2 regions of the Jeotgalibaca sp. PTS2502 genome follow, and region 2 is predicted to be linked to the other one. Evidence: predicted binding sites of a transcription regulator. Region 2 holds the regulator's gene; the other holds the start of a gene.

Region 1 (15,446 bases), 160 kb from region 2:
AAGAGTAATAATGCGATCGAATTGACTAAACAATTCTCCAATCTTCACCTGTTCAGTACTGTTTTTAGTATAATAGATTACCTCACTTTTAAGGATTGATAAATGTCTTTTATAACCTTGAGATTTAGGCTTAAAGCGCTCTAACATTGTATATAAGTATTTTCCGTTAAAATCTTCGCCACTTAAAATTTTTACTCCATCAGTGGCTATAAAGAAAGGTTTTGATGGTTTATATAAAGAAACCGTATGATCGCCAAATAATGTCACACCATCAAAATTTTGAAAAGGTACGCCATTTGCGTAACCAATAATAGGGTTATCTCCTTGCTGAACAATTTCATACCTGCCATTTTCAACAGATTCAGCCAAGTACTGACGGAAAGGGTGTATTTTAAGCACCTTTTCAAACTTCTCCTGTCCCAAAGGTTCATTAAAGCCCCTAAGCCTTAGTTCAGGAATGGTTTCACCCGCTTTGGGAAATAGCTTCTGTAATAATGCCTGTTTTATCAATTCTAATTGATTTGACTGACGCTGATGAAGAGTGATGAAGTGGTCGAAGTTACTAAAAATCTCACCTATCTTTCTTTCTTCATCAAAAGAAGGGAAGTATATTTTATAGTTTCCGAGCTGTGGTGAAGTCAATTGCGGAACACCAGTAGATTCCACTAGCACGCTATGATTGTTAATTGCATTCTCAAGGAAAACAACTTCATGTTCAGATTTAACTGCTAATAAACGAACTACTGGCGTAAAATTAACTTTTCTAGCTCGTGCATGCCCCACATCCCCACGACCCGTTACAGTTACAGCTGGAGCTTCGACACGATATTCTTCTTTGTAATATCCTACGATACCATCATTGGTTAATGCATTTGCTAATACTGGATACTTTCCTACATCAGATATTTTTTGTTTATCAATATCACCACCAGCAACTATAATTGACTCATCTCCCAACTTACGCTGTTCCCAATCGTCTTCAAACCCTTTAAATCTGATTTCTGGCGCTTTTTTAGTCACTGAAAGCACCACCTTTTGAATCGATACTTGTTAAAAAGTTAATAAAGTAGTCTAATTCTTCTTGTGCCTCAGGTGTTGCTGCTGTTAATTCTTGAGCCATTTTAGCAAGTTCTGCATTTGTCTCGGCAATTTGTCTATCAATATCAGCTAATTCTTTTGAAACTTCTTTTAAGGAGATTGGTTCCTCCTCTTCAAAAGTATCAACATAGCGAGGGATATTTAAATTGTAGTCATTCTCTACAATCTCTTCAAATGTTGCAAGATGGGCATACTTCTCTACATGACTTCTATTTTTATAAGTTTCTAGTATTTTCTGTATATGCTCTTCTTCTAGATTGTTTTGATTTTTAGCTTTAGTAAAGTCGTTTGATGCATCAATAAAAAGAACGTCTTTACTCTCTCTATTCTTTTTAAGAATAATAACAGTTGTTGGAATGCTTGTACTAAAGAAGATATTTGCTGGCAAACCTATAACTGTATCGATTGCGCCATTTTCTAATAAACTTTGACGAATCTTACCTTCAGCTGCTCCCCTAAATAAAACACCATGTGGTAGAACAATAGCCATAACACCCGTATCTTTTAAGTGATAATAGCCATGAAGTAAAAATGCAAAATCAGCTTTTGATTTTGGTGCTAAAACGCCATACATAGAGAAACGAGCATCATCCAAAAATCCTTTATCTGCAGACCACTTTGCACTATATGGCGGATTCATTAATACACCATCAAAGTTTGTTGGTTCTTCTGTTGGCCAGTCAGCATCCAATGTATCTGCATTATGTAAATGTTGATTAGCAACGTCTACTCCATGCAGAATCATATTCATACGAGCTAAATTATAGGTAGTCGTGTTTAATTCTTGTCCAAAATAATTTACCGTTCCTGGTTGGTTGGATAATTTTTTTACATTCAATAATAGTGAACCTGATCCCATCGTAGGGTCGTATACACTAAATCCTTTTTGATTCTCTTTTCCTAACAATACAATTTGTGTCATCAATGTTGAAACAGACTGTGGTGTATAGAATTCACCTGCTTTTTTACCAGAATCAGAGGCGAATTGACTAATTAAATATTCATAAGCATCGCCTAATGCATCACCTTGATGAGCAAGCTCAAGACTAGCTAGCTCTTTAATAACAGCTGATATGGTCTGATTTTGCTTTTGAGGAGTTGCACCTAATTTTTTAGAATATAAGTCCACGTCTTCAAAAAGATTTTCAAACAATTCATCGCTTTGTTCAATATTTCTAAACCCCTGAACAAGCTCTTCCAATTGGAATTTACCTTTATTAACTCTTTGAACAATAGCAGTAAAAGTCAATTCTGGTTCTAAAGCATATGAATAATCATATTTTAAAGTATCAATCAGATCGTCTTTATCTTCTGGGTCATTAAAGGCGTCTACATATACTTGTTGAGCCTCATCTAAATTATTAACCTCTTTTTCTAACAGGTCAGCCGCGTGATAAAGCATACGATCTGATAAATATTTATAAAAAATAAGTCCTAGTAGATAGTCCTTATACTCACCTGCTCCCATTTTTGAACGCAAAATATCAGCACTATTCCATAGCGCTTGATAAAGTGTTTTTGATTGTTGCTCCTGCATTATTATACCATGCTCCTTTAATTTCAATATGTTGTAGTTATATAACTTTCATTATAACTTACGCTGTGAACAAGCGAAAGTCTTCTAGCAAAACTTTCCTCTTTGTTCCCCTTTACAAATCGAACGTATGTTCTTATAATATGGGTAAAGGAGGATTGATGGTGATGTTCGATTATTCGTCTGAGAGGAGCGACGATATTTTGTGTATCGATGTGAAATCATTTTTCGCTTCTGTTGAGTGTGTGGATCGTGGTTATCATCCGCTAAGAGCTTTACTAGTCGTGATGAGTAATGCTGAAAACGATGGTGGCATTGTCTTAGCTGCCTCTCCCAAGTCTAAAGAAATTCTCGGAATTAACAATGTGACGCGCAAATACGATATACCGCCCCATCCTGATCTGATTGTTGTTCCACCTCGAATGACACGTTATATTGAGAAAAATAATGAGATTAACCAAATCTACCGTCATTTTGTCAGCGATGAAGATTTATATATTTACAGCATTGATGAGTCCTTTCTATCGATTCGCCCTAGTCTAGCATTATTCAAGGAAAAAACAGCTTACGATATGGCCCGAACGATTCAAAAACAGGTTTATCAGCAAACTGGCCTGTATGTCACCGTTGGGATTGGCGATAATATGTTACTAGCTAAGTTAGCGCTAGATATTGAGGCAAAGCATAACCGCGACTTTATTGCGGAATGGCGCTATCAAGATGTTCCCAATAAAATCTGGAAAATAAATGACTTGAGCGATATGTGGGGAATCGGCAGTCGAACAGCACTAAAGCTCAATAAAATGGGCATTCACACGGTTTACGACCTGGCTCATAGTGACTTTTATCAGTTAAAAGAAAAGATGGGTATCATTGGGGAGCAGTTGTTTGCCAACGCATGGGGAATTGATCGTAGCAATATTCGCGAGCGCTATAAGCCTCTGGAGAAAAGTTATGGTAATTCGCAAATTTTGCCCAAAGACTACCTTTACCGACATGAAATTAAACTTGTCATTCGTGAAATGGCTGAACAAGTTGCGGCTCGGATTCGTAGGCGACACTGCCAAACGGGATGTGTGAGTTTGTATGTTGGTTACTCTAAATATGAAATGGCAGAAGGTTTCTCTCGTCAACTCAAAATACCACCTACTTCTCATTCTAAAAAATTGGTTGCTTATTGTTTAGAACTGTTTGACAACTATTATGGTGGACAAGCGGTGAGGCGAATTGGAATTTCCTATTCTAAACTAAGCTATAGTTCTGATATTCAATTAGATCTATTTGAGGACCCAGAAAAGCAAATCGCCGAAGAACAACTCGATTATTTGGTAGATAAAATTAGAGAAAAGTATGGCTTTCAGTCACTTGTACACGCTAGCAGTTTACTGGATGGCGCAACTGCCATTCATCGAAGTAGCTTAGTTGGTGGCCATGCTGGCGGAATGGAGGGTATTCAGTGATGAGTAAGTATTTAAATGACCACTATCGCGATCGTGGTATGAAAAAATGGGCAGGATTTTACCTATCTGAACATTCGTTAGAGCAGGAAAAATATGCTGCAGCGCAGTTAAGCATCAATAGACAAAAACCACAAATGGATCTCTACGATATTGGTCAAGTTTTGGAAGAAGCGAGGCTCAAAAACAAGCAAGTCGCTATCCAACTGGAAGCAGTTGACAATGAAGGCAATTATTTTGATGATGTGGTTGGCTATCTTAAAGGCGCTGATGCTATGGGTATTTATATTAACCAAGAAAAAATCCATTTTGATGAAATCAGGCATGCCTGTTTAGTAGAGAGTCAAAAATGGAGCGCACTATAAGAAAAAGCGCCCAGCTAAGAAGTGATTTCTTAACTTGGCGCTTATTGGTTATTTACGAGCTTTTCTTACTTTTAATTGTTTACCTTTAATCGTTCTATCTTGCATTTCTGAAATGACGAAGCTTCCCTTGCCATTTAGAATTTCGATATAAGTCACATTTTCTTGAATGGTAATAATGCCAATATCGTCCGCATCCACACCCTTAATATTCGTCAGAGTCCCTACAAAGTCAATGGCACGTAATTTTTTCTTTTTTCCACCATTAAAATAAACTTTGGTAATGCCTTTGTTGAGGTCTTTGTTACGTGGAGCTTTTGGTGTCAGGCGACTTTGGCTTTTCGTTTCAAAGGCAGCTTGCATACGCGATACAAGGCGTTGGCTCGGCGGAAAGACTTCCGTCAGCTCATCCGTTTCGTCAAAGGCATAATCACGAACCGTTTGCCATTGGTAAGTGTCTTTGTCGGACACCATGGTTAGGGCTAGGCCTTTTCGACCGGCACGGCCTGTACGCCCTGTTCGATGAGTGAAGCTTTCTTTTTCAAAAGGAACATCATAGTTAATGACGTGTGTAACAGTATCTACGTCAATTCCTCGTGCAGCCACATCTGTCGCTACGAGGTAACGTAATTTCCCTAATCGGAAATCACTCATGACAGCTAGGCGATCATCTTGATCCATGCCACCATGTAATTTATCAACAGTTATGCCCTCTTTGCTTAAGAAGGTCACTAAGTCGTCAACGGCCCCTTTTGTATTACAAAAAATAATACTCGCATCAGGGTTTTCAATCGTTAGTAAATTAAGTAAGAGTTGTGGCTTATCCATGTCTCCCACTTTAATAAACGATTGCTGAATAGCTGGTTTTGTTTGCTTTGATTCTAATGACAATGCTAGACGGTCAGATTTCATATAGAACTCAGCTAATCGCTCTACTTCAGATGGCATGGTTGCTGAAAACAGCATGGTTTGGCGGTCGGTTGGTAAATAGTCAATAATCGCTTCTACTTGATCAATAAAGCCCATATTTAGCATTTCATCGGCTTCATCCAGTACAAGGCTGTTTACTTTATCAACTTTCAAAGTACCTTCTTGCAAGTGCTCAAGTAAACGCCCCGGTGTTCCAACAACAATATGACTCTTTTGTTTGAGCTCTGATTTTTGGATTTTAAAGGGAGACTTCCCAAAAACGGCTGTCACTTTAATACGTTTTAGGCGGCCGATGTTCGTTAGTTCTTCTTTAATTTGTAGCGCTAATTCACGTGTCGGTACAATAATTAAAGCTTGTGGCTTATTTTCTTCCCAGATAATTTGTTCGCATAGGGGAATACCAAAGGCAGCTGTTTTCCCACTACCAGTTTGTGACTGAGCCATAATATCTTTTTTAGTTAAGGCTGGTGCCAGCACTTCTTCTTGGACAGCTGTTGGTTTGCGGTAGCGCAAGCTAGCTAGAGCTGTCAGGATTTCATTGCTTAGACCGAATGATTCAAATGTTTTGTTTTCCATAATGTCCTACTTTCTTTTTCATCGCTGAATTAGTATAACAGTAACGTTCGAGAAAAAGAACACTTTTAATGATACTATCATGCGATTGCTTAATGGCTTTTCTAAAGGGTATAATGGAAGTAACGATAACGATTGAGCAAATAAAGGAGTGTTGGCATGTTTTTTCTAGTTGAATCATTCATCCCGATCATCTTTATCATGGTAATTGGCACTATTATTTTCCAAGCGGTCAGAGGCATCATAACATGGAATAGCAATAATCAGTCACCGATTCGGTCTGTGGAGGCGCGCGTCACGTCAAAACGGGCAGATATTAAGCGGCACAACAATGTTCATCATGGTCCAGGAGGCATCCATCACAATCATCCGTCGACTTCGACGACTTATTATGTGACCTTTCAATTCGACGGCAGCCAGCGCCTTGAATTTCGAATAAGTGGCAAAGAATACGGGCAATTAGCTGAGGGTGATAGCGGCAAATTATCTTATCAAGGTAGCAGGTACTTAGACTTTGAGCGGAGATAATAAAAACAAAGAGGTTCGAGCGCTTTTAATGGCTTGAACCTCTTTATTTTTGAGTAATCCAGAGGTTCGGGCGACTTTTAGCCTCTGAACCTCTTTATTTTTAAGTAATTCAGAGCTTCGGGCGACTTTTAGGCTCTGAACCTCTTTATTTTTAAGTGATTCAGAGCTTCGGGCGACTTTTAGGCTCTGAACCTCTTTATTTTGTCAAGGACAGTATAAAATTGTAGGTTTATGACAGAATAAAAATGTAGGTTTTTGACAGTCTAATTTAGAAGTCCATTTATATTTTCCCTTTCATACGATATGATTTTCCAGTAATCTTGAAGACTTTAACATGGTGAACCAGACGATCAAGAATGGCGGCGGCTATTTCAGAATTCTGAAATAGCTCCCCCCATCGAGATAAGATAATATTTGTCGTAATCATTGTTGATTTTTTTTCGTAACGCATCGTTAATAGTTGAAAGAAGAGGTTAGCTTCAACTTTTTGAATTGGTAAATAACCTATTTCATCAATGATCAAAAGATCATATTTGGCATATCGTTTCAGAACACGATCGACGGTCCCTTTTTCAAAGGCAGAACGAAGACGTAAAAGTAATTCATGACAACTGATAAACAGTGTACGGTAGCCTTGATGACATGCTTCAATGCCTAATGCGATGACAAGGTGTGTTTTCCCTACACCAGGGTTTCCAATGAAAACTAAGTTTTCTTTTTTCTCCATAAAAGCCATATGTTTCAAGTCTAGAATCTCTTTTTTGTTAACGCTTGGTTGAAAGTTGAAATCAAATTCTTCAAGTGATGTCCGTTTGGGAAAGTGTGCGCGCTGGATGACACGTTCCACAGTCTGATTCGTTTGAAAATCTAATTCTTGATTAGTTAATTCTAGAAGAGCTTCTGTTAAAGAAAGCTCATCCCGATTGGCAATTTCAACATAGTTTGGCACATATTCTCTCATATGTTTTAAATTCAAGGCCTCTAGATTATTTAATAGCTTTTGATAGTTACTGCTCATTCGAAGGCACCTCCAGTAAATCATATTGCTTTAAACTTCGTTTAATATGTTCTTGGATGTCATCTTCTTCTTTGTGGCTCATGACATCTGATTTAAGTATCTGAACCAAATCTTCTTGGTTATAGTTCAATCTTTTTGTGGTAAGTGGGTGCGAACGAATCTGTTCTCCGTTATAATAAATGTGCACGTGCTCTTCGTTTTCGGAAAGATCCAAGTCAACTTCTTTTCCGATATAGCGAGGGTCTACAGAGTACCTACATTTGCGGAAAATGACCATTGCTTCCTTTGTGACTTTACGGCGAATAGAGTCTTCAAAATAAGGATTTAACAAGTCATCTTTTAGCTTATGCAGGTGCTCTTTTTCATTAATTTTCCAAAGTATATCAGGAATCTCATCCGTTGCTTGAGACACTTCCGAATTTAATTCATCACAAAGTTCGTCAACGATTCGAATGAGATCTGTCGAATCATAAAATTCATGATTGTAAACCCGTAACCGGTCCATTGTTCTAGCGAGAGCTTCTACGCTACCTTTTGTTTGGGGGCGAAAAGGGCGACAGACCATTGTTCTGAACCCTGCATCTTTACTAAAAGAATAGAAACGATCATTTAAATGAACCTGAGAGAATTGAGTTCGTGATCGGTCGACGACAGTTTTCATATTATCGAACCATATTTCTTCTGGAACACCACCGGTGTGATAAAAGGCATCATTCATGCACTCAAACAATGTATCTTGTTTACGATCAAAGGTAAGCGTAATAAATTTCTTCTTTGAGTAGGGCAATATATAAAGAAAAATATTAAAGCGGAAGACTTCTCCCTGACTGCTTATCAGTCGCATTTCTTCTTTCCAATCGATTTGTGCTGAAAGACCAGGCGTATATTCGACGCGTACCGTTGCTTTCTGTATCCGTTCTTTTTTCACTCCACGGCAATAGTCTCTAACAAGACTGTAACTCCCATCGAACCCTTTCTTTTGTATGAATTTGAAGATACTTTTAGCGGTACATTGATCTTCTAACTTAATATCTATGATTTGTTTGAATGAATCTAATTTACTCGGATATGTCCTCCTTGTTTTAGGTTTATTACCTTGTAACGCTGCTTTAACCGTACGATAGTCACATCCGTATTGTTCCGCTAACGCAGTATAATTGGGCTTTATGCCATCAATCATATGTTTTTTCACTCCTTCTCTGATATCTCTTCTCATTCCTATTCCACTCCAATTCTATAGGGGATAAGAAGAGTATATAAAAAATGTAGGAAAACCAACAATTTTACATTGTCATTTTCCTACATTTTATAACTGTTCTTTACATTTATTTTTAAGTGATTCAGAGCTTCGGGCTGCTTTTAGGCTCTGAACCTCTTTATTTTTAAGTGATTCAGAGCTTCGGGCTGCTTTTAGGCTCTGAACCTCTTTATTTTTAAGTAATTCAGAGCTTCGGACGACTTTTTAGCTCTGAACCTCTTTATTCTTAAGTAATTCAGAGGTTCGGGCGACTTTTAGGCTCTGAACCTCTTTATTTTTAAGTAATTCAGAGGTTCGAACAGCATTTAGGCTCTGAACCTCTTTATTCTATTTAACTAACGTTATGTTTAACCCAAGTTGCAAAGAGTTGCGGCCAAACGGCAACGGCTTCGTCACGCTCGTAATCGCCTCTGCCGCCTGTTTCATGTGTCGCTAAACTCAATCCGTGGCCTCCTTTAGGGAAGATATGTAATTCGTAAGGGACACCCGCTTTTCGCAAAGCATCTGCAAAAAGCAAACTATTTTCTGCTGGTACAAGACCGTCTTCTAGCGTGTGCCACAAGAATGTTGGTGGCGTTAATGCACTCACCCGTTTCTCCAGAGATAGCTCGTCTTTTAAGCTGGCATAATTGTCTGCCAGCAAAGCCTTAAAGGATCCTTCATGGGCAAATTCGCCACTTGATAAGACAGGATAAGCTAGCAATAAGCCATTTGGTTGCCAGTCTTCTTTCTTTCCACCTAATGCTTGCACTAAATGGTCGTCTTGCCACAAGACACCTAAGCTAGCAGCTAAATGACCACCAGCTGAAAAGCCAGCTACAATAATTTGCTCTGGATCAACGTGCCAGTCGTCACTATTTTGACGGACTAATCGTACGGCACTGGCTAATTCTTCAAGAGCTGTTGGATAAACTGCCGGTTTTACGCTGTATTCTAGCACAAACGCCTGATAACCGTAGCTCATCATCTTCACTGCGATTGGCTCTGCCTCTCGATCGGATAAAAATTCATAGCCGCCACCGGGACAAATTATAATCGCCGGCCGTTTACGATTTACATCAATCTCAGGCGAATTTTCAATAATATAGGTCGTTAAACGTGCAGAGCTTTTCTCATAAAATGAATCAATTGTTTGATGAATCATGTGACACTCCCCCTAATTGGCGCACATAAATATCTTTATGCGTACCCGAATAATAAACAGTACCATCGTCATCCACAAAAAGTGACGGGTCAATTCCCGGTGTGTCTAGCCAAATCGGATCAGACCATTCACCGCTAATATCGTCCGTCCAAATCAAAAAGTTCCCTTGAGCAAAATTATCATCGGCAACATTGCTACAAACCATATAAAAACGGCCGTTAATCTCCCGAATGGTTGGCGCATAAAGACCAAACGCACTCGGAATTTTACGTGATAAGGTCATTTGTTCTGGTCGTGATAGGCCGTGACTAACCAGCTCCCAATCAATTAAATTTTTACTGTGATAAACAGGTAATCCCGGGGAAAATTCAAAGGTACTCGTTGCTAAATAAAAATCATCCCCAACACGACAAATACTGGGGTCAGGGTTAAACCCTTTAATAATCGGATTAGTATAGGTATAAGTGGTCATAGCAGACTCCTTTCATATAAAACGCTTACACCCTATTATAATTCATTTATAAAAAGATATACCATCATATTTAGACCATTCACCTTTAAAATTAGACTTTCGTACTGAAATATAAGCCCTTAATTCCAAAATATATTTATTCAGATAAATTCACAACAAAAATAGTATACTTAGCCGATAAATATACTATAATAAACTATAAAGGAACCAACTCTTTTAAGATGGAGGTGTGAAATGATTAGCCAAGAGGAATCCTTAAAAAGTATTATCGAAGAAAAACGAATACGGAATGTCTTTCAGCCAATAGTATCGCTAGAAAATGGTGATATTTTGGGCTATGAAGCACTGAGCAGGATTGTTGGCGAAAGTGCGTTTGAGAATACAGAGCAATTATTTGTGGCTGCTAACCAATATGACTTATTATGGCCACTAGACTTATTGTGTCGAACAAGAGCTTTTGAGGCTGTTCAAACCTTTATAACACCTGATTTTAATAAGAAAATATTTGTAAATATTAATCCTAATATTATGACGAACTATTCTTTAGAAGAGAGTTTTTCTAAATCGTTTTTAGAGCAGTATGGTATCTCTCCTACTCATATCATTTTCGAGATAACAGAACGAACGGTTATTGATGATATGAGTGGCTTTAAAGCGACGATTGAACATTATAAAAATCAAGATTATAAAATCGCAATTGATGACACTGGCGCTGGCCACTGCGGCCTTAATCTGATTAGTGATGTTGACCCCAACTACATTAAGTTGGATATGAATTTGATTCGCAATATTCATTTGAGTAATATCAAGAGGGCTCTCGTTAAAGGAATGGTTGAATTTTCTAAAGTTTCAAATGTTAAATTAATTGCGGAAGGCATTGAAACCTATCCCGAACTTGAAGCGATCATTAAATTAGGTGTTCACTACGGCCAAGGTCATTATTTCCAAAAACCTGAAACGGCTATTCAAGCTATCCCACCAACTGTCATTAAAACAATTGAAACGCTTAACGAGAAATCGCAGCTGAGTCAACAGCATAAACAGACGATTGACAGTCTATCTACTCAAACAGATGTCTTTTCACCGGATGATACGATCGGTGAGGTCTATACTTATTTTATGAACGATCCGGAATGTTTAGCCTTAGCAGTTGTCAAAGACAAGCGACCGGTTGGGTTGATTAGTCAAAAGACTGTTTTAGAATGGATGGAAGAAGAAAACCAACCCTCTACAAAAATTGCGAATGTGATGACTAAGCAATTCTTATCTGTGGACCGCTATACACCTATCAATACGGTTTCACATTTAGCCATGGCTCGCTCAAACCATAAAGTCTATGAGCGAGTGATTATCACAGAAAACAATTTGTTTTATGGTACCGTTACGGTCAAAACGATCCTCGAAACACTAACCGATTAAACGAGCTAAAAGGAGCAGGGAAATGATTCCCCTGCTCCTTTTTTAGTCTTTATTTTGCTAATATACGATCAATCTCTGCTAATTCTTCTGCTGAGAAATCAAGATTTTGAAGGGCTTTTAAGTTGTCCTCCAATTGGCTGACACGCGATGCCCCAATTAATACACTTGAAACCACAGGCTGACGCAAGTTCCAAGCTAGAGCCATTTCAGCCAATGTTTGACCACGTTTCTCTGCGACCGCGTTTAATTGGCGAACCGTATTGATGGTGTTATCGACATTTTCTGCTGACAAGAATGGGCTATCTGAACGATGCGCACGAGAACCTTCCGGAATACCATTTAAATAGCGGTTGGTTAATAACCCTTGTGCCAATGGACTAAAGACAATCGCACCCAATTCTTCTTCGGCTAATACATCTGTTAAGCCGTCTTCAATCCAACGATTAAACATATTATAAGCAGGTTGATGGATAATAAATGGCGTATGCCATTCTTTAAACCATTTCGAAATCTCTGCTGTTTGTTCAGGCGAATAATTTGAAACCCCAATATACAAGGCTTTTCCTTGTTTAACCAATAAATCAAGTGCTTGAGCTGTTTCAATAATTGGCGTGTTGGGATCTGGACGATGGTGGTAGAAAATATCCACATAGTCTAATCCCATCCGCTGTAAACTTTGATTACAGCTAGCGATAATACTCTTTTTAGACCCCCACTCACCATAAGGACCTGGCCACATATAATAACCTGCCTTAGACGAAATAATGAGCTCGTCACGATAAGTTTTAAAATCTTCCTTAAACAAACGACCAAAGTTTGTTTCAGCCGACCCAGCTGGTGGACCGTAGTTATTAGCTAAATCAAAGTGGGTAACGCCATTATCGAAGGCCGTTCTTAAAATAGCACGTTGGTTTTCGAGTGAATCAACATCGCCAAAGTTATGCCATAAGCCTAGTGAAATTGCCGGTAATTTCAAACCAGACTTACCCACTTGACGATAACTCATATTCTTATAACGGTTTTCATTTGCTTGATACATCATCACGCCCCGTTTCTTATTTGTCTTCTCTATTACATCACTTTGGAAAGAAAAGATAAAAGACTAGTCAAAGGCTAATTACCCTTTGACTGCCCCTGAGGTAATACTCTTGATGATGTGCTTTTGCATGGCTAGATAGAAAACTACCACTGGAATAATCGCTAGAACAAGCAGTGCCATGAGAGAACCATAGTCGGTATTGCCGTATGAGCCTTGTAGGTATTGAATGGCGATTGGAATGGTCTTGTATTCCGTTCCTAGCAACAAGTATGGTAATAAGTAGTCATTCCAAATCCACATGGCATTTAAAATAGCTACCGTAATAACAGTTGGTTTCAAAATCGGCAGGACAACTAAGAAGAAGGTGCGTATCGGTCCACAGCCATCAATAATAGCCGCCTCTTCAATTTCTTTGGGGACGGATTTAATAAATCCTGTGAAAACAAAGACGGATAAACCCGAACCGAAACCAAGATAGATGAAAATAATGCCTATTGGATTGTCTAAACTTAACTGGTTGGCAAACCATGTGAGTGTAAACATCACCATTTGAAAAGGTACAATCATCGAGAAAACAAACAGATAATATAAAGATGAAGTGAATTTATTCTTAACACGGACAATAAACCAAGCTGTCATGGATGTCAATAAGACAATCGTTCCAACTGAGAATACCGTAATAAAAATAGAATACATAAAGGCCTGCCAGAAGTTTACGGTGCTAATCCCACGTGTATAGTTTTCTAAGCCAACAAAGGTTGTTGCATTCGGTAGCGAGAACAGATCTTCACTAATGAACAGTTTTCCCTTGAAGGAATTAATTAAGATAAGGAAAATAGGCGCTAAAAATAGAATCGCTAGTGCCAACACAATAATGAACCAGACCTTATCGCTGAATTTTTTGGATGATGTATTCATTAGTTTTCTACCTCCTTACTACGTGTTAAGTAAACTTGGGTAATGGCGATAATCCCAACGATGATGAAGAAAATAACCGCCTTGGCTTGTCCAACACCTTCCCAGCCCATACGACCGTAAAATGTCTTATAAATATTCAACGCCAACATATTTGTTGTTTCTGCGGGCGCACCATTTGTTAATGCCAAGTTTTGATCAAATAGTTTAAATGAGTTAGTTAAGGTTAAGAATAAACAAATTGTTGCGGATGGAATGACTAAGGGAATAGTCACGTCTTTTAGAATTTGTAGTTTGTTCGCCCCATCAATTCGGGCTGCTTCGTAAAGGTCATTTGGAATATTTTGAATACCAGAAATATAAATGACCATCATGTAGCCTATTAATTGCCAATTCATCAAGATAACCAAGCCCCAAAAGCCATATTCAGGACTATAGGTAATCGTTACGCCGAAGTTATAAAGAATAGAGTTTATAATAGCTAACCACACATAGCCCAGTACAATACCACCAATTAAATTGGGCATGAAAAAGACCGTTCTAAATAATTTCGTTCCTTTAATTGCGCCTGTCAGTAGCAAGGCTAAGAAAAAGGCGATCACATTAATCGTCATGACAGAGACGATTGTAAACTTCACTGTAAACCACAAGGCACTCATAAAACCAGGGTCCGCAAAAGCTTTCTTATAGTTTTCAAAGCCAACCCAAGCTGCATCGACGATTGTATTAAATTCAGTGAATGATAGATAAACACCCAATACAAATGGAATTAAAAAGGCAATAACGAAGGCGACCAGTGTCGGTAAAACGAATATGGGAAAATATTTCTTTAGTGATTTGTGCAAAACCATGACCTCCTATTCAAAAAAATCATTGTTACTTTAGTATGTTTGATTGATGTACAATCTTCGTAAAAATAATGAGATTAGTCTTCTTAGAGACTCTAAGAAGACTAATCTATTCAGTATCATTATTGTGTTAAGGATGCTTCACGAGCCCATGACTCGATAACAGTCTCTGTTACTTCGTCCCATGTTGCTTGCTCTTGTGCATACATTAATAATGCGCTACCGAAATCATCCTTGAACTGTTCACTTGGGAATGTTGTAAATGACCACGGTACACTGTATTGCATTTCATCATTCATTGAAGCAAGGACATCTTGTGCTAATGGATCAGTTGGGAATTCATCTTCAGTAAAGCTGTTAAAGGTTGGAATGAACCCAAATTCATTAATCACATAATCCTTACCTGTTTCTGAGCTGTACATCCATTCAACAAAGTCAATTGAGGCTTGAATATCTTCTTCAGCGGCTTGGCTGTTGATTGCTAAGAAGTTTTCTGTCCCAATCGCTAGCCCTTGACTCTCTTCACCTTCAGCCCCAATATAGATTGGCATAAAGTTAACATCTTCTTCGTTTACAACGTTCCCTTCCGTACCACTAATTTGGCCCCAGCCCCAGTTCCCGTTTTGAACCATTGCTGATTTTCCTAAAGCAAATTCAGTCATTGAATCAGTCGTTGTTTTGCTTCCTAGCAATCCAGGTGCTGTTGTTGAATTGTTCAAGTATAAATCAAAAATGTTTTGGTACTCTTTTGAGTGGGTAAAATCAATTTCACTTAAGCTATCAACATCTTTATCTTTGTATTCATAGTAAATCGGTAAGTTAGCTAAGTGAGTTTGGAAGCGCCATTGCTC
Region 2 (15,446 bases):
TTTACTTCATTAACATCTCTCGCATTAATCACGAGATCTCTCATAAAGGTATCTTCTTGAACACTACCTCGAACCCGAACCCAAATGCCCTTTTTCACTTTTTCAAAGTTTGCTTCATCTTTTTCATTATTAGAAAAAATCTTCACACTAAATGAAGAAGAATAGTCAGTCACTTTAAAAATAAGTAACTTTCTTCCCGAACGCAGTTCTCTGACCTCACTATCAAAAACATGTCCTTGAACAATAACAGACCGTTCCTCTTCTGTTATTGAAATCATTTGTCTCGGCTCTTCTTTATCTGGAATATTAGAGCCAAGCTGAAGTGGTCCTTCAACCATACCACCGTTATCGGCTTTCTTACTTTGCTCTGCTTCATAAATCTTCAAGTTTTTCTCAGCTTGCTGAATCATAATCGCTTCTTGTTCTTCTTTACGTTCCAAGTAGCGTGTACGCATCTCTTCAGATGCTTTTTCATTCAACTCAACTTGAATTTTAAACTCTGGAAAACCTAGGACTAAGAAATTTTGTTGAATAAGAGAGAGATAATTGTCTTTCAAGTGGTTTTTAGTAATTTCATTAGCTAACTGTAATGTCACAACACCATCTTGTACAATAGGTGCGTGATTTCTCAAAATGTCTTTTACGATTGGTGACGAGATATTACTACGATTAATGACTGTGTCCCAATAATCTATAATTTTTTCATCAGTAATTACCGGCTTTTCAGCCTTTAATTGCAAATCAATGTCTGCAATGGTCTTAAAAGCGCGTGTTAAATTCGAGGTCAAGGCTTGAAAGATTTCAAAAGGTAAAATATCAGGGAAGCGAAGGATAAAATGCCAAACTTTTGATTTTTTATAAACATAAACTTGCTCTACTTCACCCTCATTAAAATACGGTAGATAGTCTACCTCATTTTTCAGCTGAATTTGTTCTAGCAGCTGCTGGAAAAGTTCTTTTTTATTCATCCAATCTACCCAACTTTCTATCAAGAAAAAAAGTCAAAGACATCATTGATTGAGATCTTTGAACTTTTTTAGTTTATTAGCCACCAAAGAAGAATCTTTGGATATCATTCCATGTAATTAAAATCATCAATATAAAGAGTAAACCAACACCGATAACAGTAATAATACCCTCTTTTTCAGGTTCTAGTGGTTTGCCTCTCACACCCTCTATAATGTTAAGCAGGATTTTACCGCCATCTAGGGCCGGGATCGGTAAGAGATTAACAGTACCTAAGTTAACACTTAAAAACCCTAAGAAACTTAAAATACTATAAAAACCATAGCTAACGACTTCTTCCGTTGCAGCGTATATCGCTACAGGCCCACCAAAGGCATTTATATCAAATCCCTTAGTAAACATTGACAAAATGAGGCTGAATATAGAACTGATTACAAACCAAGTTTGAGAAAAACCATACATGATTTTAGCCCCAAAAGAGCGATCAATACTTTGTTGAATACCAATCAGTCCTGTTTCAGGATCTGAGGTTAGCTGAATATGTTGTTCCTCTTCATCTCGCTCAATTAAAAGCTCCATATCTTTACCTGGATTTTCTTGAATTAGTGCGGTCATTTCAGACCAAGTGCTAACTTCCTGACCGTTAATAGCCGTTATGACATCATTGGCTTGAATACCTGCTTCTTGTGCAGGACTATTTGTAACGACATCCCCTACTTGAGAACGATTGACTGCTACCCCACCTTGCATAAAAGCTAAGGAAGAAAAAACAATAACACCTAAAATAAAGTTATTCATTGGCCCTGCAAAGTTTGTTAGCATACGGTTAAACAAGGAAGCCGATTGGAATTGAACATCAATAGGAGCCACTTGTACTTCTGTTCCGTCAGTTTCAATAATTAAAGCATCTCGTTTTACGCCATATCGGCTTGCTTGTTCCTGACCAGGAACAACGCCCTCAATCACCATATCGCGATCCAAATCAAAGTGAGTAAGTTCGAGAGGAACAGCATCAATAAGTTGCTTTTCACTCAAGTTAATGTGAGTAACGTCTCCTTTTCCATCCAAAACAACGCTGAGCGGCATTCCCGCCTTTAACTCCGTTTCATCGTCTCCGTAACCAGCCATTCGGACATAGCCCCCAAGCGGTAATAGACGAACGGTGTAAGTGGTATTGTTTTTGCGGTAAGAAAAAATTTTAGGGCCCATGCCAATAGCAAATTCCCTCACTAAAATTCCTGCTCGTTTAGCAAAATAAAAATGACCAAATTCATGGATAATCACTAGAACACTGAAAATGATGATAAAGGTGATAATTGTTCTTATCAAAATGATGCACTTCCTAACTGTTATACTGGGATGGTTAGTTGATATTAAAAATTGCTAGTAGGAGTTGAAAGAGTGGCATAACGAATAACATACTGTCAAAACGGTCTAAAATACCACCGTGCCCAGGTAAAATTTTACCAGAGTCTTTTACGCCAAAATAACGTTTGTAGGCTGATTCTGTTAAATCACCTAATTGCCCGACAATAGATGTTAATACTGCAAGCAATATAACAATGGGGATTGATAAGTTTAAAGGGTTATACCATTGAATAAAGAGTATACCACAAATAACTGATAGTACCATTCCTCCAAGAGAACCTTCAATTGTTTTATTAGGACTAATAACCGGTGCTAATTTTATTTTTCCAAATTGTTTTCCAACTAAATAGGCTCCGATATCTGTTGCCCAGATTAATAGTAATACAAACAAGACCATTCTAAAACTGAATAACGCTGTCTGTAAAAAATAATGGAAGCCTGTTCCAATATAGATTGCAGCTAGTAAAAAGACCCCTGCATCATCAAAAGTAAAATCGTTCTTTGATAAAACAGTCATCACTAATAACGTCATTGCAAACAGGAAAAATACAGTCGTAATGTCAATCCCTTGTGGTAAAAACGATAAATAAGTCGTTGGTACAATGATCATCACTGTCGCCAAGGATGTCAATATTCCTGTTAAACTCCAAAAATTCTTTTTCTTCATTGCGAACATTTCTGAAACACCTATAACGCCCATTGCAGCTGTTCCGAGAACTAATGGCCACGAACCATACCAAACAATTGGCAACAAGACCAACAAGGCGACGAGGCCCGTAATTGTTCTAGTTTTCATAATTCACCTCATAGACCGCCAAAGCGACGGTTTCTCTTTTGATATTCTCCGATCGCTTCATTTAAAGCATCTGTTGAGAAATCAGGCCATAAAACATCTGTGAAATAAAGTTCACTGTATGCGATTTGCCATAATAAAAAGTTACTAATTCTAATTTCACCACTTGTACGGATGAGTAACTCTGGATCTTTAAATTCTCCTAGAGGACCCGTAAATAGGTTGTCAGAAATATACTCTTCTGTAATATCATCTTTAGAAAGGTTACCGTTTTGTGCTTGCTCCACAGCTTTCTGTACCATTTCTAGCATTTCATGACGCGAGCCATAATTGAAAGCAAAGTTCAAAATTAGGCCAGTATTATGCTTTGTTTCCTCCATTGCTTTTTCTACAACTGCTTTTGTTTTCTCCGGCAGCAGATCAATCCATCCAATTGCATGAACTTTGATATTATTAGCAATCAATTCAGGCATAAATACATCAAAAAAATCGATGGGTAGATTCATTAAAAAAGACACTTCATCATTGGGCCTTTTCCAATTTTCAGTTGAGAATGCATAAAGAGTTAAAACTTTAATGCCTAATTGATTAGCATGAACCGCAATTTTTTTAACAGTATTCATACCCTCTTTATGTCCGAATACACGAGGCATCATTCTTTTTTTTGCCCATCGACCATTACCATCCATGATAATAGCGATATGATTGGGTATTTGACCCTTTTCATTAAATGGTGTTTCTGTTGATTTTTCAAAAAAAGCCATGATTTTATACCTACCTTTTAGTCTTTAGCTCACTCCATTTTATCAAAGATTCCAGTTATTACCAACAATGAATGTAAAATTACAAAAAACTTAGGAAAGAGCCTTTCTATAAGAAAAGCGGACAAGTCCGCCTTGGCCTATGAAAAAATAGGAAATTTGCCCTGAATTGTCAGGAGACTTCACGCTTCAGCGGGTTAGTCGAATGATATGCGTTAGCGAGCAGTGAAGCACACAATGGGGCAAATTTATCTTTTTTTCACTAGGTCAGGACTTGGGAGCTAAACATTGATGGCTGAACTTATAATCCCCTAGTCTATAAAAAAACCCAGAGCAAGCTCTGGGCAAAAGGTTTAAACATCCAACAATTCTTTTTCTTTCTTAGCTGCAATGTCATCAATACGTTTTGTACTGTTGTCCGTTAGTTCTTGAACTTTTTTCTCGTTTGTACGTAATTCATCTTCTGTAATTTCACTGTTTTTCTCAGCTTTTTTCAAAGCGTCCATAGCGTCACGACGGATGTTACGAACAGCAACTTTAGCATTTTCAGTATCTTTTCCTACTAATTTTGCTAAGTCCTTACGACGTTCCTCTGTCAACGCTGGAATCACAAGACGAATGAGTGTTCCGTCATTTGTCGGGCTGATTCCTAGATCGCTTTGGTGAATCGCGCGTTCAATATCTCCAAGACTTGATTTGTCGTAAGGTGTGATTGCTAGCATACGCGCTTCGGGTACTGTAATTGAAGCAAGTTGATTAACCGGCGTTGGCACACCGTAGTATTCAACTTCAATTCGATCCAGTAGACTTGCGTTTGCAACACCTGCACGAATAGAACCTAGTTCTCTTTCTAATGCTTCTTCTGCTTTTTTCATACGGTCTTCCGTATTTTTTAGAATATCTTTCATTATTTGTTCCCCCTAACAGTTGTACCAATTTCTTCTCCCATTATAACACGACGGATATTTCCTGGAGTATTTAAATTAAAAACAACTAATGGAATATCATTATCCATACTTAGTGAACTTGCGGTTGAATCCATAACTTGCAATCCTTTTGAAATGACATCGAGATGTGTCAATTCAGTAAACTTAACTGCTGAACTATCTTTCATTGGATCTGATGAATAAACGCCATCAACATTGTTTTTTGCCATTAAAATGACATCTGCTTCGATCTCTGCTGCACGCAATGCTGCTGTCGTATCTGTTGAGAAGTATGGGTTGCCAGTACCACCTGCAAAAATAACAATACGGCCTTTTTCAAGGTGTCGAACTGCTTTTCTACGAATATAAGGCTCTGCAACTTGTCTCATTTCAATAGATGTTTGAACGCGTGTTGGAACTCCTTCATTTTCAAGAACATCTTGTAATGCTAAAGAGTTCATAACAGTTGCTAACATTCCCATATAATCAGCTTGAGCACGTTCCATTCCCATTTCAGCGCCAGTTGTACCACGCCAAATATTTCCACCACCAACAATAATGGCAATTTCTACTCCTAAGGCATGAATTTCTTTAATTTCTTTAACAACTTCTTTGATAACAGGTGGGTTAATTCCAAAGCCAACTTCTCCGGCAAGAGCTTCACCACTCAACTTCAATATAACGCGTTTATATTTAGGTTCAACCATTATAAATCCTCCATTTTAATCCAGTTTGACTGATATAGTTCGGTATAGTGAGAGAGCCTGAGACAATTGCCCCAGGCTCTATTCATATTTGATTATTTTTTAATTTGACTCATAACTTCTTCAGCAAAGTTTTCTTGACGTTTCTCAATGCCTTCGCCCACTTCGAAGCGGATGAATGATTTCACAGAACCGCCTTTAGATTCTGCAAATTTAGAAACAGTCATATCTGGATCCTTAACGAATGATTGGTCATTTAATGAGATTTCGCTCAAGAATTTGTTCAAACGTCCTACGATCATTTTTTCTACGATATTAGCAGGTTTGCCTTCGTTTAGAGCTTGTTCAGTTAGAACTTTTTTCTCATGTTCTAATTCTTCTGAAGAAACTTCTTCACGAGAAACGTATTTAGGATTGATTGCTGCAACGTGCATTGAAATGTCTTTAGCAGTTTCTTCGTCAGCGCCTTCTAGTACAGAAAGAACAACGATACGTCCACCTTGGTGAGAGTATGCTCCAAAAGATTGAGAATCAGTTTTCTCAACGATTTCAAAACGACGTAGAGAAATTTTTTCTCCGATAACTGATGTTGCAGTAGCGATTGTGTCGCTTAATGTACCTTCTTCAGTTGATAAGTTTAATGCTTCTTCAACATTAGCTGGTTTGTTTTCTGCGATTAGAGTTGTTACGTCTTGAACTAATTTTTGGAATTGATCGTTTTTAGCAACGAAGTCAGTTTCAGCGTTAATTTCGACAACAACTGCTGTGTTTCCAGAAACATAAACGTTTGCTAACCCTTCTGCTGCGATACGGTCAGCTTTCTTAGCTGCTTTAGCCATACCGTTTTCTCTTAAGTAGTCTACTGCTTGATCCATATCTCCATCAACAGCTACTAAAGCTTTTTTAGCGTCCATCATACCAACGCCTGTCATATCACGTAATTCTTTTACCATTTTTGCGGTAACTTGTGCCATGTTAAAAAACCTCCTATTATAATTGTTTTCATATAAAAACTGTTTCAAAATAGAAAATATGCTGGCTTTGTCCTGCTATATCATTCTTATTTTGAAACAGCCATGTTCAATCAACTATTTTCTTAGAAAAATTGATTATGCGTTTTCGTTGTTTCCTTCAACAACTTCAACGATTTCTTCTAATGATGTTGCTTCTTCTTCAGTTGAGAAAGCTTCTTCAACTGCTTGGTCAGCACCTTGGTTACCTTCGATGAAAGCATCTGCCATTTTAGCAGTGATTAGCTTAACGGCACGAATAGCGTCGTCGTTTGATGGAATAACCACATCAATTTCATCTGGGTCACAGTTTGTATCAACCATAGCAACGATAGGAATGTTCAATTTATGAGCTTCTTGAACAGCGATTCTTTCTTTTCTTGGGTCAACGATGAACATGACATCTGGAATTCTTGGCATATCTTTGATACCGCCTAGGAATTTTTCAAGACGTTCCTGTTCTTTACGTAAGATACCAACTTCTTTTTTAGGTAGAAGTTCGAAAGTACCATCTTCAGACATTCTTTCGATGTCTTTTAGACGTTTGATACGTTTTTGGATTGTATCCCAGTTAGTCAATGTTCCACCTAACCAACGGTGGTTAACGAAGTATTGTCCTGAACGGATAGCTTCATCTTTAATAGCTTCTTGAGCTTGTTTTTTTGTTCCTACAAAAAGAGCAACGCCGCCATCTTCAGCGACTTCACGCATGTAGTTGTATGCGTTATCTACTAACTTAACTGTTTTTTGTAAGTCGATAATGTAGATACCGTTTCTTTCTGTAAAGATATATTGTTTCATTTTTGGGTTCCAACGGCGTGTTTGATGACCGAAGTGAACACCAGCTTCTAGCAATTGTTTCATTGAAATGACTGCCATGTTGTATTCCTCCATTTGGTTTTGTATTTTTCCTCCCCCAACTTCAATTACAAGTATGACTTCATCGAAGCACCCATCCCTGCATCCATTGAGGTGTGAAATTTTTGGTGTTTTAGCACCGTCTTACATTATACGTTTATTTGAAAAAAATGCAAGAAAAATCATAATAAAATTTTCTTGAAAATTCTGTCATAGTATCGCATACTAAGATAACTGATTATTTGATTACAAAAAGGAGGTTTCCTATTGTTTTACAATTGTGTTGTTCGAATCGTCGGATTTATTGTCTGGCTATTAAATGGTAAGACTGACGTTCAGAATAAAGAAAAATTACCACAAGCTGAAACATATATTTTAGCGGCACCACACCGAAGTTGGCTTGATCCCATTTTTATAGCTGTGGCAGCCTATCCCCATGTATACTCTACTATGGCTAAACAAGAGCTATTTAAAAAAGGCTTCATTAATTGGTTTTTAAGAAAAATGCACGCTTTTCCTGTTAACCGTGAAAATCCAGGTCCTAGCGCCTTAAAACAACCCGTTAATATTCTAAAAGAAGGCGAACGTAATATTTTTATTTTCTCTACTGGTTCTCGCTATGATAATGAAATTAAAGGCGGTACGTCCGCTATGGCTCGCTTAGCCAAAGTTCCGATTGTACCGGTCGTTTTCCAAGGACCGTTTTCTTTAAAAGCTTTAATTAAAAGAGAAAATGCATTTGTTCGTTTTGGTGATCCGATTCGTTTACCGGAAGGCAAACGAATTAGCAAAGATGAATTATCAGCTATCGATCAAGCTTTAATGGATTCATTTGATCGTTTAGACAATGAAGTCAATCCTAATTTTAAATATGACTATACAAAAAAACAGAGCTCCTAAGCTCTGTTTTTTTGTGTTAATCTGACATTGATTGTAGTTGGTACATATCGTAGTAAATACCTTTTTTAGCAATCAAATCATCATGTTTACCACGTTCGATAATCTCACCCTTATCAAGAACTAAGATGAGGTCAGCATCACGAATCGTAGATAAGCGATGGGCAATCGCTATCGTTGTTCGCCCTTTTCGCATTTTATTCATACTCTCTTGAATTAACAATTCTGTCTCCGTATCAATATTAGCAGTCGCTTCATCTAAAACTAAAATCTTAGGGTCGCGGATAATCGTCCGTGCAAAAGAAATCAGTTGGCGTTCCCCACTTGAGTAAGAAGCCCCTCTCTCAATAACCTTCGCGTGGTATTGCTCAGGTAATTGCTCGATAAAATGATTGGCGTGAACAAATTCTGCAGCATCCTGAATAGCTACGTCATCCAACTCATCATTCATGAGACGGATATTACGGCTAACATCACCATAAAACAAGAATGAGTCTTGTAGAACAAGCCCCATCTGTCTTCTAATTTCCTCGATTGGATATTTTTTAATTGATTGTCCATCAATCAGTATATCCCCTTCGTAAAACTCATAAAAACGCATGAGGACATTAATAATCGAACTTTTACCACTACCTGTATGTCCAATCAAAGCAACCGTTTCGCCAGGATTAGCAGTAAAACTAATGTTTTTCAAAACGTTATGTCCGTTATCATAGGCGAATGTCACATTTTTAAACTCAATTTTACCTTTTGTAATAGCTAAATTAGCTTCTTCATGTTGTTGAGGGACTAGTTCATCATGATCAAGTACACGGATGACACGATAGCTTGACACAATCCCGTCTTGAAAAACACTCAAGTTGTCCATCATCATTCCAAGGGGTCTAAAGAAGTTGTTAATGTAGCTAGTAAAGGAATAAATAACCCCTATCTCCACAAATTGGTCAAATGACTGTCCACCAAACAAATACAAAACAACCGTCAATGCAATGGCTTGTAACAAACTGATAAAGGGATTAAGAAGCAAGGCATTCATCCTAACCATGGCTATTCTGCCACGCGCATACTCTTCATTAACATCACTAAATTCCTTTTGCAGTCTTTTTTCTTGGCGGAACTGTTGAATAATAGACATACCTAGTATATTTTCATTCAATTTTGTGTTTAGCTCACTTAGTTTTTCTCTCATTGTGCGGTATACACGAGTGCTGACACGTTGGTAAAACCATACCATTAATGTCATAACAGGTAAGAAATATAGAAAGGTTAAGGTGATTTTTACATCTAATACCCACATCGCAATAAACACTGTTACGATACTTAAAAGACCCTCTGCTAGAGCCAAGAAGACAGCCCAAAAATCTTTAATTGTTTCCGTATCATTTGTCACACGAGAAACAATTGAACCAGCCGGTGTTTGATCGAAATATCGCATGCCGAGTTGATTAACTTTTCTAAACAGTTGATTCCGTATATTTTCGACTGTTTTTTCGGACGCCATGCTAAATAGGTAATTCTGAAAATACATCGTAATCATGCTGATGATAATCGATAACATGTATAATAGTGAAAATTGAATCGCAATCGAAATGGTTGCTTTCCCTTGAGTGACATAGTTATCGAGAAATACTTGAATAATCCTAGGGGAGACAACGTCGGTTATAGCTAGTCCGATACCAAAAATAAAGGACCAAATAAATGGTGATTTAAAAGGTAACGCATAAGCTACAATTCGTTTAACAACTCGAACTTGTTCTTTGACCGGAATGGTTTTAGACCAAACTGATTGTTCCATTATTTCTCACCTTCTAACTTGCTTTCCAATTGCTGTTTCTCATACATTCGACGATACCAGCCTTGGTTTTGCATTAATTGTTCATGATTTCCTCGTTCCACAATAGTGCCATTATCTAGAACGATGATTTCATCAGCGTGCATCACACTCGAAATACGATGAGCTGCGATAATGGTTGTTTGATTCTTTCTTTTTTCTTTCAATTGACTTAAAATTTGTTCTTCTGTTTTTGCATCAACAGCTGATAAGGAGTCGTCTAAAATCAATAATTCTGGTTGCGTAATCACGGCGCGAGCAATCGAAATCCGTTGCTTTTGACCACCAGAAAGGGACACGCCACGTTCCCCTACCAATGTATTGTAGCCATTTGGAAAACCGAGAATATCATCATGAATCGCTGTAATTCGAGCTGCTTCGTAAACCTCTTCGTCTGAATAAGCTGGATTGGCGAATCGAATATTATCTGCTACATTTGTTGAAAAAAGAAAGTTATCTTGTGGCACATAACCAATGCCGCTTAGCAAACTATCCAAGCTATAATCCTTAATATTAATGCCATTGTAACTAATGATGCCATCATAGTGATCATATTCTCTTAGCAACAAACTAAACAGACTACTTTTTCCTGATCCAGTTCGACCCACAATACCTAATGTGTGTCCTTTTGGAAGATGGATAACAATATCCTTAAGCGAGATTTGTTCTGAATCGCTATATTGGAATGATTGAATCGCAATTTCTAAGTCACCATCTAGTGGCTGAGTAATTGCATGCTTGGGTTCAATAATACGTGATTGTTCTTGAAGCAGTTCATCAATACGGCTGTAACTAGCGCTACCTCGCTCTAAAACATTCAATAATCGACCAACAGCAAGCATTGGCCACCTCATTAGAGCAATGTAGCTGAAGAATGTTACGAGGTTACCAATAGTCATTTCGCCATTTTGAATAAAGTAAGCCCCAAAAATCAAAGATAAGGCATATGAAATACCCATAACAAAAATAACAACCGGTCTGAACATCGAATCAATCGCATAAACCTCTTTGTTTTTTAAAACAACGTCACGAGTCTTCGATTCAAAATCAGCAATATCTTCCTTTTCCTCGCCAAAAGTTTTAATCACCTTTACTCCCGTAACACTTTCTTGTGTCTTATCATTCAAGGCTGAAAAGGATGCTTGGGCTTTCCTAAAGGTTCGATGAATTTTCTTCCCTAACATTCTTGAAACAAGTGTTAAAGCTGGCACTGGTATCATGGCGATTAATGTTAATTTCCAGTTTACAGTTAGCAACATTGTTAAAAATGTAATTCCACCCGATGAGATCGAGTCAGCTAGGGTCAGAATTCCTGCACCTGCAACCATACGAATGGCATTCAAATCATTAGTAGCATGAGCCATTAAATCTCCTGTACGATATTTTTGAAAAAATTCGGCATCCATCTTCGTAAAATGATTAAATAAGCGTATTCGAAGTATTTTTTCAAGTTTAGCAGACGTTCCCCAAATTTCCATGCGCCAAATGTAGCGAAAAATATATTGACTAATACCACATAATAGGATAATCCCTGCTTGAATCATTAAACTTCTAGGTGTTAACAATTGCTCATTAATATCATCAATAATATTTCCGACTATTCGGGGTGAAACAACTTGTATCAAAGCTACAACAATTAAGAAAAAGACCCCCACTGTGTAAGAACGCCATTCTTGCTTGAAGAACCACTTTAATTTTTTAAAGATTTGCACGGGTTTCCCTCCTTCTAAGTTCATACAAAACAAAAAAGTGGACCCAAACAAGCATCCACATTTTTCATTATTTCATTCAATTATTTCTTTTTAGCTTTCTTGTTTTGACCTTTCATAGAAGCCATAATTTGTTTCACTTTGCGTTCTGATGGTTTTTGACCCATTTGCATCATCATGTTGCGTAACATATCTTCTGAAATAGGTGGGTTTTCAGCAAAATAATTCATCATATAACGACGTGCCAAAAAGAAGCCCCCTACAGCTCCTAAAAGTACCCCTAAAATAACAATAAAAATCCATGCACTTGTACTCAATTTGTATCCTCCTTCCAAAAGTCCTCATTTAAATATATTACAAGATATTCGCCAAAAAGGAAATAGAAAAGCGCAATTATTCATTTTTTTTAAAACCCGAACATCTGTTTGATTCTTTTGTTTAGATGTGATAAAATAACACTATAAAAATATGGGAGATGATGGTCCGATGACTAAAGGTAGAGACTCAAGACAAATGAATGTTTTGCACTTCATCTATACGGAAGTTCAGCAAAAAGGTTATCCACCAACGGTAAGAGAAATTGGTAATGCCGTAAACCTATCATCTACCTCAACCGTTCATGGCCATTTGGCTCGATTAGAAAAAGCAGGATATATCTATCGAGACCCGACTAAACCAAGAGCTATTGAGGTCACTGAATTAGGTTTACAACAATTAGGAATCAAGAGCGATCAAATGCCGCTACTAGGCGTGGTCACGGCTGGTGAGCCAATCTTGGCGGTTGAGGAAGCAACAGACTTCTTCCCTATTCCACCGAACTTAAAAAATAGTTCGGATGACTTATTTATGCTAACCATCCGAGGAAACAGTATGATTAATGCAGGAATCTACAATAACGATGCGGTTATTGTTCGAAAACAAGCTTCTGCTGAAAATGGCGATATTGTGATTGCTATTACAGAGGACGAGGAAGCAACCTGTAAACGATTCTATAAAGAAACAGATCATTACCGATTGCAGCCAGAAAATGATGAACTTGAACCGATTATTTTGGACTATGTACAAATATTAGGTAAAGTTGTCGGCTTATACAGAACTCATATCAGTTAATAGCAACAGCCAGAAAGTAGCATACTCTCTGGCTGTTTTATTGTCAAATTTAAAAAGAGATTAGGCAAATGCTCAATCTCCTTTTTGATTTTAGTATTCCATTAGGTTAAAAATGTCGTAGCCAGAGATTTTTTCTCTTCCTTTTAGATCCAATAATTCTATTAAGAATGCTAAACCAACAACTTCGCCACCTAATTTTTCAATTAATTCAACAGTTGCTAATGTTGTTCCGCCAGTTGCAAGTAAATCATCACAGATTAATACTTTTTCACCAGGTAAAACAGCATCTTTGTGTAATTGAAGAACAGCTTCACCATATTCTAAACCGTAAGCGACTTCTACTGTTTCACGAGGCAATTTACCTTTTTTACGGGCCATTGCGAAACCACAATTTAATCCTACTGCAACCGGACAACCTACCATAAATCCTCTTGCTTCAGGCCCAACAACCTTGTCGACACCTTTATCTTTTGCATACTCTACAATTTTAGCAATTGCAGACGCATAAGCATCGCCGTCTTGCATTAATGGTGAAATATCTCTAAAAATAATTCCTTCTTCTGGAAAATCTTTCACATCAGCAATATACTTTTTAAAATCCATCAAAATTTCCTCCTATAACTACTTATCACAAGCTTTAATCCACTGAATCAATTCTTGGAATGGCTGGTAAATAAATAGTTTCTCAGCATTCATTTTATTTATTCTTTGTTTATAAGTATTGGTTTCTTCCAAATTGACTTTTTCAGGTTGCGGATTTGGATTCATTATACCGTTATCAATTGTAACAAATTTTGCTTCTAAAAACACGGATATGATAAAAATCAACAAATTCTTATCAATTTTTAAGTATTGGGCCAAGTCAGTTAACTTGCTTCGAACATCCATATTTTGGTGGGTTCTAAAATAACGGTAAGCATGAGCAAACACCTTTTGATTAGGGATTCCTTCAGCCGTTATACTTTGAATCGGATAGGCATAAATATAATAGTTATTAAATTTATGTCTTTCCAAGAAGTAAGTCAAATAGTCTAGACTACTTGGGCAATCAATAATAATCAGATTTGTTAATTCATCTTCAAATGGTGGGATATCATCTCTACTTTCCAATAAAACTGAGACACTGCTATTTGGCAAGTGATCAGCTGTTTTATCAAAAAAGGCACGGTTAAAAAACAGATAAACACTATTCTCAATGTTAAGAGACTCGTCTTGGACTTGAGATGTTCGCTTATCAAAATACTGAACATGCTCAATGGTCAAATCTTTTAACTGTAATTGTGGTTTCGATAAATCTCGCCAAGTATTAATCCCCAATTCGCCTATTACGGATATGGTTTCCATTTCAGGCATAAAGGAAGCTAAATGCCCTTTGTTAAAACCAATAACATCAAGTGTTTGTTTTTCGGAGTATAAAGAAAATTTAAGATGCTTTTGATCTGCTCCTATTTGTTTAATATTTTGTGCAGGGACATCCTTAAAGGCAAAGATTGGTTTAGGATTATCTGTTCCAAAAGGTTTCAACTGATCAATCTCATTTAGAAAATCCAAAGTAACTTCATCAACATCTAAGTACTCATCAACCTCGATTGTCGCACCTTGCTTAATCTGTTCAGCATAGACTGATGTGACATTATTCAGCTCGTAACTTAGTTGATTAACTTGATCAACACTAACACTCAAGCCTGCTGCCATCTTATGGCCACCAAATTTCAGAATACAATCTGAGCAAGCGGACAATGCTTGATACAGATGGACAGCATCTATACTTCGACCTGACCCTTTAGCCAGCCCTGTTTCTGAATTCTCAGCAAGCAAAATCGTTGGTCGACCTGTTTCTTCAACTAAGCGACTCGCGACAATACCTAACACACCTTCGTGCCAATTCGGATCACTTAAAACGATGATATTTGGCAGAGACGAGAGTTGTTCTAGTTTAGCTGTCGCTGATTCAACAATCTCACTGACAATGGCTTGTCTTTTCGAATTTGTTTGTTGAATTTCTTCGACCACTTCTTCCAGGCGTTCTTCATCAAAGGAAGTCAATAATTCGACGCCAGGAGAAGCATCTCCTAAACGACCGAGTGCATTTAAGCGAGGACCAATGGTGAAGCCAATGGTTTCCTCATCAACACCTTCTAGAGAAGTTCCCGCTTTTTCTAATAACATCAATAAGCCGATACGTTCGCTTTGTTTTAAAATTTCCAATCCTTTTTTTACAAGCCACCTGTTCTCATCCGTTAAACTAACTAAGTCTGCAATAGTACCTACAGCTGCAATATCAAAGTATTCGTAAGGGATTCTGTCTTGGAGTGCGCCAGCCAATTTTAAGGCAACACCAGCTCCAGATAAATCAGAAAATGGATAGCCGCCAGATGGATGGTTAGGATGAATAATAGCATAAGCGTTAGGTAATTCTGTAGGTAATTCATGGTGATCGGTTACAATCACATCAACACCTTTTTCATTCGCTAATTGGATGGCATCATGTCCCATAACGCCGTTGTCGCACG

What was found. The regulator LexA, encoded in region 2, represses DNA repair genes until DNA is damaged. The targets are predictions, from matches to a motif close to CNAACANNTGTTNG.
Region 1: the regulator LexA is predicted to act here: its motif matches at 2,756-2,769, upstream of BW721_RS02235 (Y-family DNA polymerase).

Annotation. Positions count from the first base shown of each region.
Region 1 covers NZ_CP019433.1:444,667-460,112, reverse strand. Annotated here, with positions in the region: gene BW721_RS02245 (restriction endonuclease subunit S) at 1-1,020, opposite strand, end outside; gene BW721_RS02240 (type I restriction-modification system subunit M) at 1,013-2,635, opposite strand; gene BW721_RS02235 (Y-family DNA polymerase) at 2,791-4,092, shown strand; gene BW721_RS02230 (hypothetical protein) at 4,092-4,454, shown strand; gene BW721_RS02225 (DEAD/DEAH box helicase) at 4,503-5,957, opposite strand; gene BW721_RS02220 (DUF2500 domain-containing protein) at 6,114-6,482, shown strand; gene istB (IS21-like element helper ATPase IstB) at 6,763-7,500, opposite strand; gene istA (IS21 family transposase) at 7,490-8,716, opposite strand; gene BW721_RS02205 (alpha/beta hydrolase) at 9,090-9,902, opposite strand; gene BW721_RS02200 (family 43 glycosylhydrolase) at 9,883-10,374, opposite strand; gene BW721_RS02195 (EAL domain-containing protein) at 10,609-11,793, shown strand; gene mgrA (L-glyceraldehyde 3-phosphate reductase) at 11,843-12,832, opposite strand; gene BW721_RS02185 (carbohydrate ABC transporter permease) at 12,911-13,750, opposite strand; gene BW721_RS02180 (carbohydrate ABC transporter permease) at 13,750-14,598, opposite strand; gene BW721_RS02175 (ABC transporter substrate-binding protein) at 14,718-15,446, opposite strand, start outside.
Region 2 covers NZ_CP019433.1:601,319-616,764, reverse strand. Annotated here, with positions in the region: gene BW721_RS03120 (PolC-type DNA polymerase III) at 1-968, opposite strand, end outside; gene rseP (RIP metalloprotease RseP) at 1,045-2,292, opposite strand; gene BW721_RS03110 (phosphatidate cytidylyltransferase) at 2,330-3,130, opposite strand; gene BW721_RS03105 (isoprenyl transferase) at 3,139-3,891, opposite strand; gene frr (ribosome recycling factor) at 4,242-4,796, opposite strand; gene pyrH (UMP kinase) at 4,796-5,521, opposite strand; gene tsf (translation elongation factor Ts) at 5,614-6,492, opposite strand; gene rpsB (30S ribosomal protein S2) at 6,628-7,407, opposite strand; gene BW721_RS03080 (lysophospholipid acyltransferase family protein) at 7,654-8,286, shown strand; gene BW721_RS03075 (ABC transporter ATP-binding protein) at 8,303-10,078, opposite strand; gene BW721_RS03070 (ABC transporter ATP-binding protein) at 10,078-11,826, opposite strand; gene BW721_RS03065 (YneF family protein) at 11,907-12,140, opposite strand; gene lexA (transcriptional repressor LexA) at 12,310-12,933, shown strand; gene BW721_RS03055 (adenine phosphoribosyltransferase) at 13,024-13,536, opposite strand; gene recJ (single-stranded-DNA-specific exonuclease RecJ) at 13,555-15,446, opposite strand, start outside.